DNA from 3 places in the Streptomyces sp. NPDC043867 genome. Region 3 is predicted to be linked to each of the others. Evidence: riboswitches for the same ligand, from Rfam matches in the RefSeq annotation. Region 3 holds a riboswitch; each other region holds the start of a gene.
What was found. A riboswitch is a leader RNA that binds a small molecule or an ion and turns the genes downstream of it on or off. The one in region 3 is predicted to bind cyclic di-AMP.

Region 1 (5,741 bases), on a different contig from region 3:
GGCGTTCGAGGACGAGGCCGTCCAGGCCGAAGCGGGGGGGAGGTCCAGCCCGTCCGGCGCTTGAGGACGAGGCCGTCCAGGCCGAAGCGGGGGTCCGGGGGCGGCAGCCCCCGGGAACGGCGCCCCCGGGGACGACGGTCAGCCCTGGGGGAGGTCGGCCTCGCCCGCGGGGACCACGCACGCGCCCTTGCGCCACCACTCGGGCAGCATGGCGATCGCCTCGTCGCCGAGGGGGTTCACGCCGGGCCCCGCGGCCAGGGAGTGCGCCACGAGCACGTGGAGGCACTTCACCCGGTCCGGCATGCCGCCCGCGCTCGGGAACCCCTCCAGGACGTCGATGGCGTCCCGGCGGGCGATGTAGTCCTCGTGGGCGGCCCGGTAGGCCGCGGCCAGCTCGGGGTCCGTGGCCAGACGGTCCGTCATCTCCTTCATGACGCCGTTCGCCTCGAGCGTCCCGATCGCGGAGGCCGCCCGCGGACACGTCAGGTAGTACGTCGTCGGGAACGGCGTGCCGTCGGGGAGGCGGGGCGCCGTCTCCACCACGTCGGGCTGACCGCAGGGACAGCGGTGCGCGATCGCGCGCAGCCCGCGCGGCGGACGGCCGAGCTGCTGCCTGAAGGCCTCGACGTCGGCGTCGGTCGGCTCGGTGCGCGGGGTGGGCGGCGGGGGCGTTTCCATGCCGTGTGTTCTGTCTTTCTGGTCAGTTACTGGGCGGAGCGGTCGGACTTGTCCACGCCGTCCCAGACGTTGGCGTACCAGGGGCGGCCAGCCGCTCCCTGGTCGGTGCGGGACTTCTTCACCGCGTCCGGGTCGATCACGATGTAGCCCGTCTCGCCCGGCATCACGTAGTGCAGCCGTTGGCGGATCTGCTGCTCGGCGTACGCGTCGTCCTGCCAGCGGGCCTTGAGGTCGCGCAGCTGCTCGACCCGCTGCCGGGCCTGCTCCTGCTCCCGCTCCAGCTCGGCGACCTCGGCGCGCTGGGACACGTACTGCCTCATCGGGTACGCGAGGGCCACGATCAGTGAGCACAGGACCAGCGCGAGCAGCGCCGCACGGCCCGTCAGGCGGGAGCGGCGGGCCTGCCGTTTGGTCTGGGAGCGGTAGACCCGGGCCGCCGTCTGCTCACCGAGCAGGCGCAGCCTGGTCGTGGTGGAGAACCGGTCCCGGTCCTTCACGGCCATGAATCCCGCCTCCCCGGCACAAGCCCGTCACGTGCGTACGTCCCCGCACACGGTACGGGACCGAGTACGGGGACGTACGTACGACGCTTCCTGCGGGTCAGCCCTTGAAGCGGGGGAACGCCGAGCGGCCGGCGTACACCGCGGCGTCGTCGAGGATCTCCTCGATGCGCAGCAGCTGGTTGTACTTGGCGACGCGGTCCGAGCGGGCCGGGGCGCCGGTCTTGATCTGGCCGCAGTTCACCGCGACGGCGAGGTCGGCGATGGTGACGTCCTCGGTCTCGCCGGAGCGGTGGGACATCATGCACTTGAAGCCGTTGCGCTGGGCCAGCTCGACGGCGTCCAGCGTCTCGGTCAGCGAGCCGATCTGGTTGACCTTGACGAGCAGGGCGTTGGCGGAGCCCTCCTCGATGCCGCGGGCCAGGCGCTCCGGGTTGGTGACGAAGAGGTCGTCGCCGACGATCTGGACCTTGTCGCCCAGCTTGTCGGTGATGACCTTCCAGCCGGCCCAGTCGTCCTCGTACAGCGGGTCCTCGATGGAGACCAGCGGGTACGCGGAGACGAGCTCCTCGTAGTACTCGGTCATCTCGGCGGCCGAGCGGGACTTGCCCTCGAACTCGTACGTGCCGTCCTTGTAGAACTCGGACGCGGCGACGTCGAGCGCGAGCGCGATCTGCTCACCGGGGACGTAACCGGCCTGCTTGATGGCCTCGATGATGAGGTCGAGCGCGGCGCGGTTGGACTCCAGGTTCGGGGCGAAGCCGCCCTCGTCGCCGAGGCCGGTGGACAGGCCCTTGGTCTTCAGCACCTTCTTGAGGGTGTGGTAGACCTCGGCGCCCCAGCGCAGCGCCTCGGAGAAGGACTCCGCGCCGATCGGCGCGATCATGAACTCCTGGATGTCGACGTTCGAGTCGGCGTGCGAGCCGCCGTTCAGGATGTTCATCATCGGGACGGGCAGCAGGTGCGCGTTCGGGCCGCCCAGGTAGCGGAACAGCGGCAGGTCGCTGGCCTCGGAGGCGGCGTGCGCGACGGCCAGGGAGACGCCGAGGATGGCGTTGGCGCCCAGCGAGCCCTTGTTGTCGGTGGCGTCCAGGTCGAACATCGCCTGGTCGATCAGGCGCTGCTCGGTGGCGTCGTAGCCGACGAGCTCCGGGCCGATCTGCTCGATGACCGCGAGGACGGCCTTCTCGACGCCCTTGCCGTGGTAGCGGTTGGGGTCACCGTCGCGCAGCTCGATGGCCTCGAAGGCACCGGTGGAGGCGCCGGACGGGACGGCGGCACGACCCGTGCTGCCGTCGTCGAGGCCGACCTCGACCTCGACGGTGGGGTTCCCTCGCGAGTCGAGGATTTCCCGGGCTACGACGACGTCGATGGACGGCACGAGCATCTCCTTCATGGGATGTGACGCGGGTACGCGGAGCCCCTCGGCCCCAACTGCACGGAGCCGCGGTCGGCTCCGCGACATGAGCCTAACCGGCTCCGGGGGATCGGCCAGCCGGTCGACCACCCCATGGACAGAACCGAGAGTAAATTGTTTCCGAACGGAACAAAAACCTGCCCCGTACAGGTGACCGCTGCGGAAGCGGTCCACGGCGCGTCCATGAAAAAACCCCGCTCCGGCGCGTACGGGGGAACACGCACCGGAGCGGGGAGCCCGTGGGGGCGGGGGCGGCCCGCACGGGGACTCCATGGTGGAGTCCCCGGATGAGGGAGGGCCGTGGTTCAGCTGTGAGCCCGTGGCCGGCCGGTGTCAGCTGAGGTGGAGCTGCTGGCCCGGGAAGATGAAGTCGGCATCGTCGATGATGTCCTTGTTCAGCTTGAACAGCTTCTGCCAGCCGCCCTTGACCTTCTTGTCCGCGGCGATCGAGCTGAGGGTGTCACCCTTGACGACCTTGTACTCGCCGTCACCCTTCTCGACCTTCCTGCCGGTCGGGGTCTCGACGGTCTTCTTGGCCGTCTCCCGCTCCGAGGAGCGCGAGGCACGCTGGTCCTGCGCCTGCGGGGCCTGCTGCTGCGGCTGGGCCGGCTGGGCCGTGCTCTGCGAGCCGGAGCCGGAGTTGGAGCCGGTGCCGGTCGACGAGCCGCCGGTCGAGGCGCCGGACAGGCCGGTGCCGCAGGTCGGCCAGGCACCCTTGCCCTGCGCGGCGAGCACCTTCTCGCCGACGGCGATCTGCTGGGACTTGGAGGCCTTGTCGGCGGTGGAGGCGTAGGCCGAGCCGCCGTAGGCGGACCAGGTGGAGGCGGAGAACTGCAGGCCGCCGTAGTAACCGTTGCCGGTGTTGATCGACCAGTTGCCGCCGGACTCGCACTGGGCGACGGCGTCCCACTCGGAGGTGGTGGCGGCGGAGGCGCTGCCGGCCGCCATCAGCGGAGCGGCGATGGCGACACCGGTGACACCGGCGAGCGCGGCGACACGGGTGGCCTTGGACGGGCGGCGGTGCTTGCCCTTGTTGTTGAGCAGCATGAAGTGATCCCCTCACCGACGCCTGCGAGGTGAGCTGTCGGGTTCGGGCGGGTGAGTGCCCGGTCGTCCGCCTCTGGCGTCCGACTCCACCCCAAGCCGTTCCCGGGTGTCTCTCGACTCCCGGGCCCGGCGCTTACCTTGGGTCCCCCGCTCCTGCCTACGGCGCTTGCGCGACGACTGTTCCCGGCCGGCCACTGGCAGGATTCGGCGTTGCGACCGTCGGGGCCCGCTGTAGCGAGCGATCACGACCGTAGACACGCGGCCGCCGGAATTTCAAAGATGATCAGGGTTTCTGAGACCCATGTCTCACTCTGTCAAACCGGACATTGCGGTGCGAAATATGACGCGAACTGGCGCTGTTTTGTACCTGATTCGCCATCTGACGCCCGCTTAGTCTCCTGCGACCTCAAGGCTCTGACCGGGGAGGATGACGTCCGGGTCGGCGCCGACCGTCTTCTCGTTCTCCGTGTAGAGCTCGTTCCATCCGCCCTGCACGGCAAGGGAGTCGGCGATGCTCGTGAGACTGTCGCCGAGGCGGACGGTGTACGAGCCCTCCGCGGCGTCGCGGGGAGCGGCGGAGCCGCGCGAGGCGTGACGGCCGGAGGAGGTCTCTTCGCCTCCGGCGGACGCGTCGGCGTCCGTACCGGCGTCGGCACTGGCGCCGCGGTGCCGACCGGTGCCGGTGCCCTCGCTCCCGGTCGCGGCGGTGGCGTCCGAAGAGTCCGCGGTCCGACCCGACTTGTCCGAGTCGTCAGCCTTTGCCTTCCCGGTGTCCTTGCCGCCGTCCTTGCTGCCGGTCTCCGGGGAGGCGGTGGCATCCTCCTTGGCCTTCGACGGCGTCCCGGACTTCGCCGCCTTGCCGGACGCGGCCGGCGAGGGCTTGGCGGTGGAGCCGCCGGTCGACAAGCCGCCCGAAACGGGCGAGTCGCTCGACGGGGACGAATCGGGTGAGGGGGAGGCCGACGATGCGGAGGAGTCCTCGGCGACGCCGGTGTCGACCTCGACGGACGCCGAGTTCTTGCTGAGGCCCGACAGCGGTCCGCAGGTGGGCCAGGCGGCCAGGCCCTGCCCGTCGAGAACCTTCTCGGCGACGGCTATCTGCTGCGAGCGGCTGGCCTCGTCGGGGCTCGGCGCGTACGCGAGGCCGCCGTACTTCTCCCAGTTCTCCTGGGTCATCTGCAGGCCGCCGTAGTAGCCGTTGGCGTTGTCGGCACTCCACGAACCGCCGCTCTCGCACTCCGCGACCCGGTCCCAGGTGGTGCCGTCCGCGGCACTCGCACCGGTGGCACCGAGCAACGGGATCGCGATGGCCGATCCGGTGACTCCTGCCGCGACGATGAGCGCCGGAGCCTGGCGGGGGCGACGGTGACGACCGTTCCCGGAGAGCATGCGGTGGCCTTTCGAAGACAGCGATGACAGGCGCGACGGAAGATCCATCGCGTTGATGCGTGAACGTATCGGCAGTCGAACACTTGTCACAAGTCGATGCAGCGCAGATCACGTGAAGATCACAGTATTGACGGTGCGTCATGTTTGACGGGTCCGCGCCCGCGTACCACCGGGCGTGAACTCCACCGGTGTGCGCCTGTTGCGAGCGCAATGCGCCCCTCCGTCGCGGGCCCGCCGAGGGTCCGCCGGCATTGCCTACCGCGAAGGGGTGAACTCCACCGGGAGGGTCCGCAGTCCGCGCATGATGAGACCGCCGCGCCAGCGCAGGTCCGCCGGATCGCCCGCGAGGCGCAGGTCCGGCAGGCGGGTGAGGAGCGTCGCGAGGGCGGTCTGTCCCTCCAGCCGGGCGAGGGGCGCGCCGAGGCAGTAGTGGATGCCGTGCCCGTATCCGAGGTGCTGGTTGTCGCGCCGGGAGAGGTCCAGCGTGTCCGGCTGCCCGAAGCGCTCGGGGTCGCGGTCGGCCGCCGCGAGCACGACCAGGACGGGGTCGCCCGCGGCGATGTCCTGACCGCCGATCCGGACGGCCTCGGTCGCGAACCGCCAGGTGGCGAGCTCCACGGGCCCGTCGAACCGGAGGAGTTCCTCGACACCGGTCTCCAGCAGCGCGGTCTCCTTCGCGGCGAGGGAGGTCTGCAGCCGCTGCCGCTGCT
Region 2 (5,741 bases), on a different contig from region 3:
GCGGCGGGGTAGGCCGGGATGAGCCGGGGGCTCGCGGCGGGATCGTCGGTGGCCGTAGCGGTGGCCCCGGCCCGGCGAGGGGACTCGCTCCGCTCGGACGCGGCGGGGACGGCGGGGGGCCGGGAACCGGCGGCGGCCGGCTGGGGGGCGGTGCTCGCGGCGGCGGACAGCGCCTCGGCGAGCCCGCCCAGCTCGACGTGGACGACGAGCACCGGCTTGGCGGGGGCCGCCGCGGCGGCGGAGCGCAGCGCCCCGGCGAGGGCCTCGTCAGCCGCGGGCGTCTCCCCCACCGCCGGGATGGCGGTCACCACCACCGCGTCGCACGCGTCGTCGGCCAGCGCGTGGGCCAGCGCGTCGTGGAAGTCGTCCGCCGAGGCCGCCGTCGTCAGGTCCAGCGGAGGCAGCGGCCGCAGTCCCTGGGCGAGGCACGCGTCGTACGTGAGGAGCCCGAGCGACTCCGAGTTGCCGAGGATCGCCACCCGGGGCCCGGGCGGGAGCGGCTGGCGGGCGAGCAGGAGACCCGCGTCGACGAGCTCGGTGATGGTGTCCACGCGGATGACACCGGCCTGCCGCAGCAGCGCGGAGACGGTCGCGTGCGGCAGCCGGGTGGCCCGGACGGCGTGGCCCTGGGGGGCGGCTCCGCCGTGCCGTGCGCCCTGGACGACGACCAGGGGCTTGGCCGCCGCGGTCCGCCGGGCGAGCCGGGTGAACTTGCGCGGGTTGCCGATGGATTCGAGGTACATCAGGGCGACGTCGGTGTACGGGTCGTCGTACCAGTACTGGAGCACGTCGTTGCCGGAGACGTCCGCGCGGTTGCCGGACGAGACGAAGGTCGACACGCCGGTCACGCCCGTGACGCCGCCGCCGCGCCGGTGCAGCCGGGACAGCAGCGCGATGCCGATGGCGCCGGACTGGGCGAACAGGCCGATCCGCCCGGCGCGGGGCATCTCCGGGGCGAGCGAGGCGTTGAGCCGCACCCCGGGCGAGGTGTTGATGACCCCGAAGGCGTTGGGCCCGATGATCCGCATGCCGTACGTGCGGGCCTGGCGGACCAGCTCGCGCTGGCGCTCGCGTCCCTCGGGGCCGCTCTCGGCGTATCCGGCGGAGACCACGACGAGTCCCTGCACGCCGTGCTCCCCGCACTCCGCGACGGTGTCGGGCACGTGCTCCGCGGGGACGGCGACGACCGCGAGGTCGACGGGCTCGGTGATCTCCCGGATGGAGCGGTGGGCCGGGACGCCCTCCAGCTCCTTCTCCTCGAACGCCCTGTTCACCGCGTACAGGCGACCGGTGAACCCGGCCTCGCGGAGGTTGTCGAGGACGCTGCGGCCCACTCCGCCGGGCGAGCGGCCCGCGCCGATCACGGCCACCGAGCCGGGCGCGAGCAGCCGCTGCACGGACCGCGCCTCGGCCCGCTGCTCCCGCGCCCACTGGACGGCACGCGAGCGGTCCGTCGGCTCCAGTCCGAACTCGAGCCGGACGACCCCGTCCTCGAAGCTGCGCTTCTGCCGGTAGCCCGCGTCCGTGAACACCTTGATCATCTTGCTGTTGGCCGGCAGCACCTCGGCGGCGAAGCGGCGGATGCCGCGCTCCCGGGCCACCGCCGCGATGTGCTCCAGCAGGGCCGAGGCGACACCGCGCCCCTGGTGGGCGTCCTGCACGAGGAAGGCCACCTCGGCCTCGTCGGAGACGGGTGGGCCCTCTGCCGCGCCGGGCGCGGGGTGGGAGGAGGCGGGCAGGCCGTCGGGGGTGATGCGGTCGTACCGTACGGTGGCGATGAACTCGCCGCCGATCGTGGCCGCGAGTCCCACCCGGTCCACGAAGTCGTGGTGCGTGAAGCGGCGGACGTCCTTGGCGGACAGCCGCGGGTAGGGCGCGAAGAAGCGGTAGTACTTCGACTCGTCCGAGACCTGCTCGTAGAAGCTGACCAGGCGCTCGGCGTCGTCGACGGTGATGGGGCGGATGCGCGCCGTGCCGCCGTCGCGCAGCACCACGTCGGCTTCCCAGTGGGCGGGGTACTCGTGCCGGTCCGACGAGGTCTGCATGGGCCCCAGCGTACGGCTCGCGTCCGACGACGTCGCGGGGCAGGCTTGGGGGTCCGCCACCACCTCCGGGGGGCGTGCCGGGTGACTCCTTCGGGGCCCGTCCTGGAGGCTCCCGCCGGGGTGCGGCCCGCGGTCCGCCCGGGCACGCTTCACCGTATGGGACACTGGTCTAGACAACCCTGGAACACCGGAAGGGCAGCATCACATGGCTGAGCGCCGCGTCAACGTCGGCTGGGCCGAGGGCCTCCACGCCCGCCCCGCCTCCATCTTCGTCCGGGCGGCCACGGCCTCCGGCGTCCCCGTGACGATCGCCAAGGCGGACGGCAACCCCGTCAACGCCGCGTCGATGCTCGCGGTCCTCGGCCTCGGCGCCCAGGGCGGCGAGGAGATCGTCCTCGCCTCCGACGCGGAGGGCGCGGACGCGGCCCTCGACCGCCTGGCCAAGCTGGTCTCCGAGGGCCTCGACGAGCTTCCCGAGACCGTCTGACCCCTCGGACACCCTCTCGTGCGGCGAAGCCGCGTCGGCCCGGCCGGTCGACGCGGCTTCGCCGTTCTCGCGCCTTTCCGGATCCCGTCGCTCGTCTCCGGCCGGCGGCTGGTCGATATCAGCGCGCCGTCGGGACAATGCGACGGGCACCCGAAAAGGCGCGACGGGAATTCCCGGCGCGCGAAAAGAGGGCAGCGGAAACAGTCACCTGCCCAATATCCCTCTTTGTATACGGCGCTTTTGTTAATGCCGCGGGCCCGAAATGTTTACGGGAGGTTGCGAAGTCCTCACGCGGTCCGCGAGTCGGGCGCTCCGCGCGGAGCGGAAGCGGTGCGCGGAGGCGGCGCGCTCGGCGTGCAGCGCGGTGATCGCGCGCGCCCGCTCACCGTCCCCGCGCGCGACGGCGTCCACGATGCCGCCGTGCTCCGCCCAGGCCTCCGCGGCGTCGGCCGGCGCCTCCACCGCGTACATCCAGGCGATCTTGTGCCGCAGCTGGGCGAGCGTCGAGGTCAGCGTGGGGCTCCCGGACGCCTGGGCGAGCGTCTCGTGGAACCAGCCCCCCAGGGACCGCAGATCCTCGCTGTGGCCTCTCCTGGCCCGCTCCTGCCCGAGCCTGACCAGGCCCCGCAGAACCTTGAGGTGGGCCTCGGTGCGGCGCTGGGCGGCCCGCGCCGCGCCCAGGGGCTCCAGCAGCATCCGCATCTCCAGGAGGTCCGTCGCCTCCTGTTCGGTGGGCTCCGCGACGCACGCGCCCGCATGCCGGCGGATGACGACGAACCCCTCGGCCTCCAGCGTGCGCAGCGCCTCGCGCACGGGGACGCGCGAGACGCCGTAGCGGCGGGCGAGCAGTTCCTCGGTGAGCCGGCTGCCGCGCTCGTAGACACCCGCGACGATGTCGTCACGGATCGCCGTGCATACCGAGTGCGCCGGAATGCGCATGAGCGGACCTCCGCCTTAATCCTCGCGAAACGCCGTCGATTGACGCTTGTTCAGCGACTCTATTGCAGCGGGCCGGAATTTCCGATGGCGGACCGGAATCCATATGCATTTTTTGGACGGACGCGCGTCCGAAACGCCGAAGGCCCCGGCTCGTCGAGCCGGGGCCTTCGGAAGTCGCGGGGTGTCAGAGGCTGACGCCGTGCGAGCGGAGGTAGGAGACGGGGTCGATGTCCGAGCCGTACTCGGCCGTCGTACGGGCCTCGAAGTGGAGATGGGGCCCGGTGGAGTTGCCGGTCGACCCGGAGAGGGCTATCGGCTGGCCCGGGGTGACGGTCTGCCCCTCGGAGACGTTGACGGACGACAGGTGGCCGTACATGGTGTACGTCCCGTCGTGCATCTTGATCACGACCTGGTTGCCGTAGGCGCCGGCCCAGCCGGTCGTGACGACGGTGCCGGCTCCGACGGCCTGGACGACGGTCCCCGACGCGGCGTGGAAGTCGACGCCGGTGTGGCTGCCGGAGGACCAGAGGCTGCCGCCGGTCTTGTAGCCGGTGGAGACGTAGGAGCCGGCGACCGGCGCGACGAAGGTGTTGAGAAGCTTGCGCTCGGCGGCGCGGGCGGCACGGGCCCTGACCTCGCGCTCCTTCTTGGCTTCGGCCATGACCCGCCGCTTCGCGGCCTCCTCGGCCTTCTTCAGCGCCGCGGCCTCGTCGGCGGCGTGCTGCTGGGCGGCGGCCTGCGCGTCGACCTGTTCGGCGACCGTGTCGCCGATGGTGACGGCCTGGGTCAGCCCGGTCTGCTGGACGGAGGCTGCGTCCGCGGCGAACGCCGGGGCGGCCAGGGTTCCGATGACACCGGTGGTGGTGAGAGCCGCCACGCTTGCCGCACTCTTGGTGGTACGCGTGATCCGGCTGGGACGACGGTGCTTCCCGGTGGCACGGGTGAACGCCATGAAGGGGCTGGTCCTTTCCTTCCCTCTCGCCTACCGGGTTAGCTGACGGGTTCGGAGCAGGAAGGTCTCCTACGGGCCTCCTTGGGGAAGGACGCCCGATTCACCCCAGGGACTGCGATGGGTCCCCGGCTCCCCTGGCTCGCGCCGTACGGGGACTCGGCGATGACTGTCCGGTGCCGCGGACGCGGCGCACTGCCTGACGAACAGTCGGAATGACGCTAAGGGGGGCGTCTTTCAATCGACAAACGGATCACGGCTTTTGTAGTGCACGCCACAGGGCAGAAGGGCAACGCCCCGGCAATACGGACATAACGCGGACGAAGCCGGGTAAGCGCGCGCGGAACCCCGAATGGACGGCGGGTAAACGCGGGGACCCCGGTGACTCATCAGTCACCAGGGTCCCGGCGTCCACGGAGCTCTACTCGGCCCGTACGACGCTCACTTCACCGATGCCGAGGGCCTTGACGGGCTCCTCGATCTGCGCGGCGTCGCCCACCAGGACCGTCACCAGGCGGTCGACCGGGAAGGCGTTCACGACGGCCGCGGTGGCCTCCACGGTGCCTGTGGCGGCGAGCTGCTGATAGAGCGTCGCCTGGTAGTCGTCCGGCAGGTGCTGCTCGACCTGGTCGGCGAGCGTGCTCGCGACCGCCGCCGCCGTCTCGAACTTGAGCGGTGCGACGCCCACCAGGTTCTGCACGGCCACGTCGCGTTCGGGGTCCGTCAGACCGTCCGCGGCGAGCGTGCGCAGCACCTTCCACAGGTCGTCGAGAGCCGGACCGGTGTTGGGCGTGTCCACGGATCCGCTGATGGCGAGCATCGCGGCACCCGAGCCGTCCGGAGCCGAGCGCAGCACCTGGCCGAACGCCCGCACTCCGTAGGTGTAGCCCTTCTCCTCGCGCAGGACGCGGTCCAGGCGCGAGGTGAGGGTGCCGCCGAGGCAGTACGTGCCGAGCACCTGGGCGGGCCACACCCGGTCGTGCCGGTCGGCTCCGACGCGGCCGATGAGCAACTGCGTCTGTACGGCGCCGGGGCGGTCGACGATGATCACGCGGCCCCGGTCGTCGGCGGTGACCGGCGGCACCGGACGGGGCTCGGCCGAGGAGCCGGTCCAGGCGCCGAGTGTGTCGGCGAGCAGCGCGTCGAGGTCGACGTCGGTGAGGTCGCCGACGACCACGGCGGTGCCGGTGGCGGGACGCACGTGCTTCTCGTAGAAGGCGCGCACGGCCGCAGAGTCGATCTTCTGGACCGTCGCCTCGGTGCCCTGGCGCGGACGCGACATGCGCGAGCCGGCCGGGAACAGCTCCTTGGAGAGCTCCTT
Region 3 (5,741 bases):
GACGTCCGGGGCCCGCGTGGACGAGCGGGACGCGTGTCCGGTGCCGCCGGCCGCCCCGAGCCGCGCCCGCTGCTCGTCCGTGAGCCGGGACAGCAGTTCCCGTGCCTTCGCCAGCTTCTCGTTGATCTTCTTCTTCTGGCGTTTCAGCTCCGCCTGCCGTGACGTGAGGGAGGCGAGCTGGACGTGGGCGGCGCCGCGCAGCTGCCTGATCTCCCGCAGCTGCTTGCGTACGTCTTCCACCGCCGAGGCCTGCCGGCTCCCGGCGCGTTCGGCGAGCGCGGCCCCGTCCAGATACCGGTCGGGGTCGTCGGAGAGCGCGAGTTGCAGCGCGGGGTCGAGGCCACCGCTGCGGTACTGCGCGGTGGCGATGGAACCGAGCGTGTCGCGGGCCGAGTTGAGGCGGTCCGTCCGGCGTGCCGCCTCGTCCTGCAGCATCTCCAGCCGCTGCTGCCCCCTGTCGGCCTTCTCCTTCGCCCCGTTGTACTTCTCGGTGGCCGCCTCCGCCTCCTGGTACAGCTTGTCGACCTTGGCCTTGACCTGCGCCGGGGTGAGCTGCGGTTCGGCGTACCCCGTGCCCTCGAACGCCGTGGCCGTCGCCGCGCCCGCGAGGGCGATGGTGGCGGCGGTGCGGGCCGTCCGGCCGCCGAACGAACGGTGTCCGGGCTTGCGGTGCGATGCCACGAGGGCACACGTCCTTTCGCGAAGACTCGGGCCGCACGACCGCCCGAGCGGGAGGCGGTGACGCGTCCGGCGGCGGCCCGCACCGGGGATCGGGCCGCCGCCGGACCTTTCGGCGGAAGTGGCCGGTGCCGCCCCTGGCCCGGGCGGCGGTGGAGAGCCGGTCACCTGGGGGAGGACGCTAAACGCGGGCGGGCGGGGGCCGTGACGGCATGTGCGGAAGTGGCGGGAGTGGACCGCCGGGTGACCGTATGCGACCGCGATTTCGGGCCGCGGGCGTCGGCTCGACGCCGAGTACTGACCGATGCGGCGGTTGTCCGGGTGGCGGGGGAGGCCCGGGTGCTATGAGCCCACCCGGTGGCTCCGGTGGCTCCGGTGGCTCCGGTGGCCCCGGATGCCCCAGGCGCCCCGGATGGGCAGGCTGGGCCCGGGTGGGCAGGGGGCCGGGGCCGGGGCAGGCCGGTCGGGGGAGGCCGGTGCGGGGGGACGCCGGGGCGCCCGATTAGGCTCCGGCCCCATGGACGTACTCATCCATCTCTTCGTCGGCCTGCACATCATCGGGATCGCCGCTCTGCTCGGCGGCTTCCTCACCCAGCTGAAGGCGATGGGCCGGGGCACCGCCCGGTTCGTCCCCGCGATGCTGCACGGCGCGCTCACCATGCTGGTCACCGGCGTCGTACTGGTCGGCCTCAACCAGGCCGACGACAACGCGCTCGACAACATCAAGCTCGGCGTGAAGCTGGCCCTGCTGATCGTGATCCTCGGTCTCGTCTACGTGAAGCGCGACGAGGAGAAGGTCGAGAAGGGCGCCTTCGCCGCGGTCGGCCTGCTGACCATGGCGAACATCTTCATCGCGGTGCTCTGGACCTGAGGCCGTGAGCCTTCTCGGACCGCCGTCGGCCGGTGCCCGGCGTGACCGGGGGATCACGCCGGACACCGCGTCACGCCTGACGCGGTCCCGCCCTCACGCCGGGCGCACCACGCTGTGGATCGGCGACTCGCCGCCGTGGTGGAGCGGCTCCTCGCGGACGTAGGCGCCCGGCCTCGGGGCGTGGATCATCATCCCGTGGCCGGCGTAGAGCCCGACGTGGCTGCTGCCGTCGTCGAGGAACACCAGGTCACCGGGGGCGATCTCGGAGAGCGGGACACTGGTGCCCGCGCCGGCCTGGTCCCGGGTGGTGCGGGGCAGAAAGACGCCGGCGGCCATCCACGCGGCCCGCGTGAGACCCGAGCAGTCGTACGAGTCCGGGCCCATGGCGCCCCAGACGTACGGCTTGCCGATCTGCGCCCGGGCGTAGGCGAGCACCTTGCCGGCCGTGGTGACGCAGGACGGGTCGTCCGTGGCGAGCACCGTGCCGGCCGTGGTGGCGTACGAGGGGTCGTCCGTGGCGAGCACCGTGCCGGCCGCGGTGGCGTACGAGGGGGCGTCCGCCGTGCCGCCCGGGCCGTCGGCCGGGGAGCCCGGGTCCTGCCGGGCGGGCACCTCCGGGCGCTGCTTCTCCTGTGCGGTCTGCTGCCGGGCCGGCTCCTCGGTCCTGCGCTCCGCGGCCTCCCGCTGCCGCTCCTCGACCGCCGTGAGCCGCGCTTGCTCCGCGGCGGTGAACTGCGCGAGCAGTCCGCGGGCGACGGCGAGTTTCCGCTGCACCTGCGCCTTGGCCGACTTCAGCGTCCGCTGCGGGACGGCCGGTTTCGCCAGCCCCCCGGCGGCCTCGGTCCCCTTCAGCACCGTCGCCGCCTGCTCGGCGGTGTGGCCGGCCGGCGGGAGGGGCGCGGTGCCGGAGACGGCGGCTCCGGTGCGGGACAGGGTGACGGCGTACGGAACCGGTTCCGTACGCGCGGTGTCGGGCCTCTCGGTGCGGCCGGCCACGCCGTCGCGGGGGGCGTCGTCCCGTGTGCGCTGCTTGGAGCTCTTCTCCCTGGCCGCGTTGTACCGCTGGGTGGCCGTCCCGGCCTGGTGATAGAGGTCGTCCACCTTCTTCTGGACTTCCTCGCGGCTCGGCTTCGAATCGGCCGAGGGCGCGGCGTTCGCGGTCTGCGAGAGCAGGGCCACGGAGGTGAGGGCCGCCGTGGCGAGACCCGGGACCCGTGCGCCCGCTACGCGCGTCACTGCGGGACGCGTTGTGCGTTGCGACGCCAAGAGAGGCGACTCCTTCCATGATCCGCCTACCGGGTTAGCTGTCGGGTTCGGGCGGGTGGTTCGGAAGGGTTGCCCTACGGTCCTCGCCCGGACAGGCGGTCGGACCGATTCACCCCGAAGATCGGTGGGTCCCCGGTTCCGGCCGCCGTGCGGGCGCGCCGGATTCGGCGGAGGCCGCGCGGCCCGGCGTCGTTCGCCGGTTGGGTCGGGCGGCCTGACCGGCACGTTAGCCAACTCGTGTGGCTTCTGTGAAGGTTGATGGCCGATATGCCCGATACGTTTTCGTGACCTTCTTTTCGGGGGCCGCTCCGCGCCACCGGCCGACTCGGTGTCCGGACGGTCTCCGCGGTCCGCGGTCCGCGTGACGTGGCGTGCGTCTCGTCCGCGCCGGTCACCCGAGGTGACGGCACGGATCCGGAGGGCGAGGCGGGGCCGGGCGGCGGGCTCCAGGCAGGGGGAACGCGTCCGGCGGGCGGCCTCCGGCACGGCACCGGAGGCGGTCCGTCCGCTTCCGGGGGACCGGTGGAGTTCCCGACGTGGCCACGGGCTGTCAGTGGGGCGGCCTAGACTCGGAAGGCGATGAGCAGCCTCTTTGACGACAGCTTCCTGGCGGACCTCAAGCCCTCCGGGGCCCACGGGGAAGAGCCCCCGCCGCCGCCCGAGGACGGGACGCCGGAGCAGCTTCCGGACGACCTGTTCGGCGGCCGTTTCGACGTGCCCCCGAGCCGGGACGCGTACTACCGCGACGGTGCGGCGCGCCCCGCCGTGGACCCGGCGGCGCTGCTGGACGGGCTGAACGAGAACCAGCGCGCGGCCGTGGCGCACGCCGGTTCCCCGCTGCTCATCGTGGCCGGCGCCGGGTCGGGCAAGACCCGCGTGCTCACGCACCGCATCGCGTATCTGCTGGGCGAGCGGCACGTGCACCCCGGCCAGATCCTCGCGATCACCTTCACGAACAAGGCCGCGGGCGAGATGAAGGAACGCGTCGAGCAGCTGGTCGGCCCGCGCGCGAACGCGATGTGGGTGATGACCTTCCACAGTGCGTGCGTCCGCATCCTGCGCCGCGAGTCGAAGCGGCTCGGCTTCACGTCCTCGTTCTCGATCTACGACGCCGCAGACTCCAAGCGCCTCATGGCCCTGGTCTGCCGCGACCTGGACCTCGACCCGAAGCGCTACCCGCCCAAGTCGTTCAGCGCCAAGGTCTCGAACCTGAAGAACGAGCTGATCGACGAGGAGGACTTCGCCGCCCAGGCCGCCGGAGGCACCTCCCGGACGGAGTCGGGGGGAGGTTTCGAGGAGACCCTCGCTCAGGCCTACGCGCTCTACCAGTCGCGGCTGCGCGAGGCCAACGCGCTCGACTTCGACGACCTGATCATGACGACGGTCAATCTGCTGCGCGCCTTCCCGGACGTGGCCGAGCACTACCGCCGCCGCTTCCGGCATGTCCTCGTCGACGAGTACCAGGACACCAACCACGCGCAGTACGCCCTCGTCCGCGAGCTCGTCGGCACCGGCGAGCACCCGGTGGACGTGCCGCCGGGCGAGGACGACCTGCCGCCGGCCGAGCTGTGCGTCGTGGGTGACGCCGACCAGTCGATCTACGCCTTCCGAGGCGCGACGATCCGCAACATCCTCCAGTTCGAGGAGGACTACCCGGACGCGACGACGATCCTGCTGGAGCAGAACTACCGCTCCACCCAGACGATCCTGAGCGCCGCGAACGCGGTCATCGAGCGCAACGAGTCCCGCCGCCCCAAGAACCTGTGGACCAACGCGGGCGCGGGCGCGCGGATCACCGGCTACGTCGCCGACACCGAGCACGACGAGGCCCAGTTCGTCGCCGACGAGATAGACCGCCTCACGGACGCGGGCGAGGCCAAGGCGGGAGACATGGCCGTCTTCTACCGTACGAACGCCCAGTCCCGTGTGTTCGAAGAGGTCTTCATCCGCGTCGGCCTGCCGTACAAGGTCGTCGGCGGCGTCCGCTTCTACGAGCGCAAGGAGGTCCGCGACGTCCTCGCGTACCTGCGCGTGCTGTCGAACCCGGAGGACTCGGTCCCGCTGCGCCGCATCATGAACGTGCCCAAGCGCGGCATCGGGGACCGGGCGGAAGCCATGATCGACGCCCTCGCCCAGCGGGAGAAGATCAGCTTCCCGCAGGCACTGCGCCGTGTCGACGAGGCATACGGCATGGCGGCCCGCTCGACGAACGCCGTCAAGCGGTTCAACACGCTGATGGAGGACCTGCGGACGGTCGTCGAGTCCGGCGCCGGCCCGGCGACGGTCCTGGAGGCCGTCCTCGAACGCACCGGCTATCTCGCCGAGTTGCAGGCCTCGACGGACCCGCAGGACGAGACCCGGATCGAGAACCTCCAGGAACTCGCCGCCGTGGCACTGGAGTTCGAGCAGGAGGCCGGTGAGGTCGAGACCGCCGGCACCCTCGCCGAGTTCCTGGAGCGTGTCGCCCTCGTCGCCGACTCCGACCAGATCCCCGACGAGGAGGACGGCAACGGCGTCATCACCCTGATGACCCTGCACACCGCCAAGGGCCTGGAGTTCCCGGTCGTCTTCCTCACCGGCATGGAGGACGGCGTCTTCCCGCACATGCGCGCGCTCGGCGAGACCAAGGAGCTGGAGGAGGAGCGGCGCCTCGCGTACGTCGGCATCACGCGCGCGCGGGAGCGGCTGTACCTGACGCGTTCCTCCATGCGCAGCGCCTGGGGCCAGCCTTCGTACAACCCGCCGTCCCGCTTCCTGGAGGAGATCCCGGACGCGCATCTGGACTGGAAGCGCACGGGAGGCATGGGCCCGGTGGCCGCGGGTCCCGTCTCGGGTGTGGCGGCCTCGCTCTCCTCGTCGCGTTCGCGGTCCGCGGCCTCAGGCGCGTCCGGCTTCGCGACGCGCCGCGGTGTCGCCGAGAAGCCGG

Region 1: it holds a riboswitch for cyclic di-AMP, as region 3 does, so the genes downstream of both, AC069T_RS05145 (transglycosylase family protein) here and AC069T_RS00955 (C40 family peptidase) in region 3, are expected to answer to the same signal.
Region 2: it holds a riboswitch for cyclic di-AMP, as region 3 does, so the genes downstream of both, AC069T_RS13735 (M23 family metallopeptidase) here and AC069T_RS00955 (C40 family peptidase) in region 3, are expected to answer to the same signal.

What each region holds. Positions count from the first base shown of each region.
Region 1 covers NZ_JBWKDS010000004.1:13,930-19,670, forward strand. The annotation lists gene AC069T_RS05130 (DUF501 domain-containing protein) at 139-678, opposite strand; gene AC069T_RS05135 (FtsB family cell division protein) at 705-1,181, opposite strand; gene eno (phosphopyruvate hydratase) at 1,279-2,565, opposite strand; gene AC069T_RS05145 (transglycosylase family protein) at 2,929-3,642, opposite strand; cyclic di-AMP (ydaO/yuaA leader) riboswitch at 3,647-3,817, opposite strand; gene AC069T_RS05150 (LysM peptidoglycan-binding domain-containing protein) at 4,033-5,031, opposite strand; gene AC069T_RS05155 (cytochrome P450 family protein) at 5,287-5,741, opposite strand, start outside.
Region 2 covers NZ_JBWKDS010000011.1:100,677-106,417, forward strand. The annotation lists gene AC069T_RS13720 (bifunctional acetate--CoA ligase family protein/GNAT family N-acetyltransferase) at 1-2,045, opposite strand, end outside; gene AC069T_RS13725 (HPr family phosphocarrier protein) at 2,251-2,532, shown strand; gene AC069T_RS13730 (GntR family transcriptional regulator) at 2,776-3,471, opposite strand; gene AC069T_RS13735 (M23 family metallopeptidase) at 3,656-4,423, opposite strand; cyclic di-AMP (ydaO/yuaA leader) riboswitch at 4,436-4,595, opposite strand; gene AC069T_RS13740 (M16 family metallopeptidase) at 4,842-5,741, opposite strand, start outside.
Region 3 covers NZ_JBWKDS010000001.1:182,035-187,775, reverse strand. The annotation lists gene AC069T_RS00965 (C40 family peptidase) at 1-681, opposite strand, end outside; gene AC069T_RS00960 (hypothetical protein) at 1,196-1,549, shown strand; gene AC069T_RS00955 (C40 family peptidase) at 1,643-2,815, opposite strand; cyclic di-AMP (ydaO/yuaA leader) riboswitch at 2,824-2,995, opposite strand; gene pcrA (DNA helicase PcrA) at 3,395-5,741, shown strand, end outside.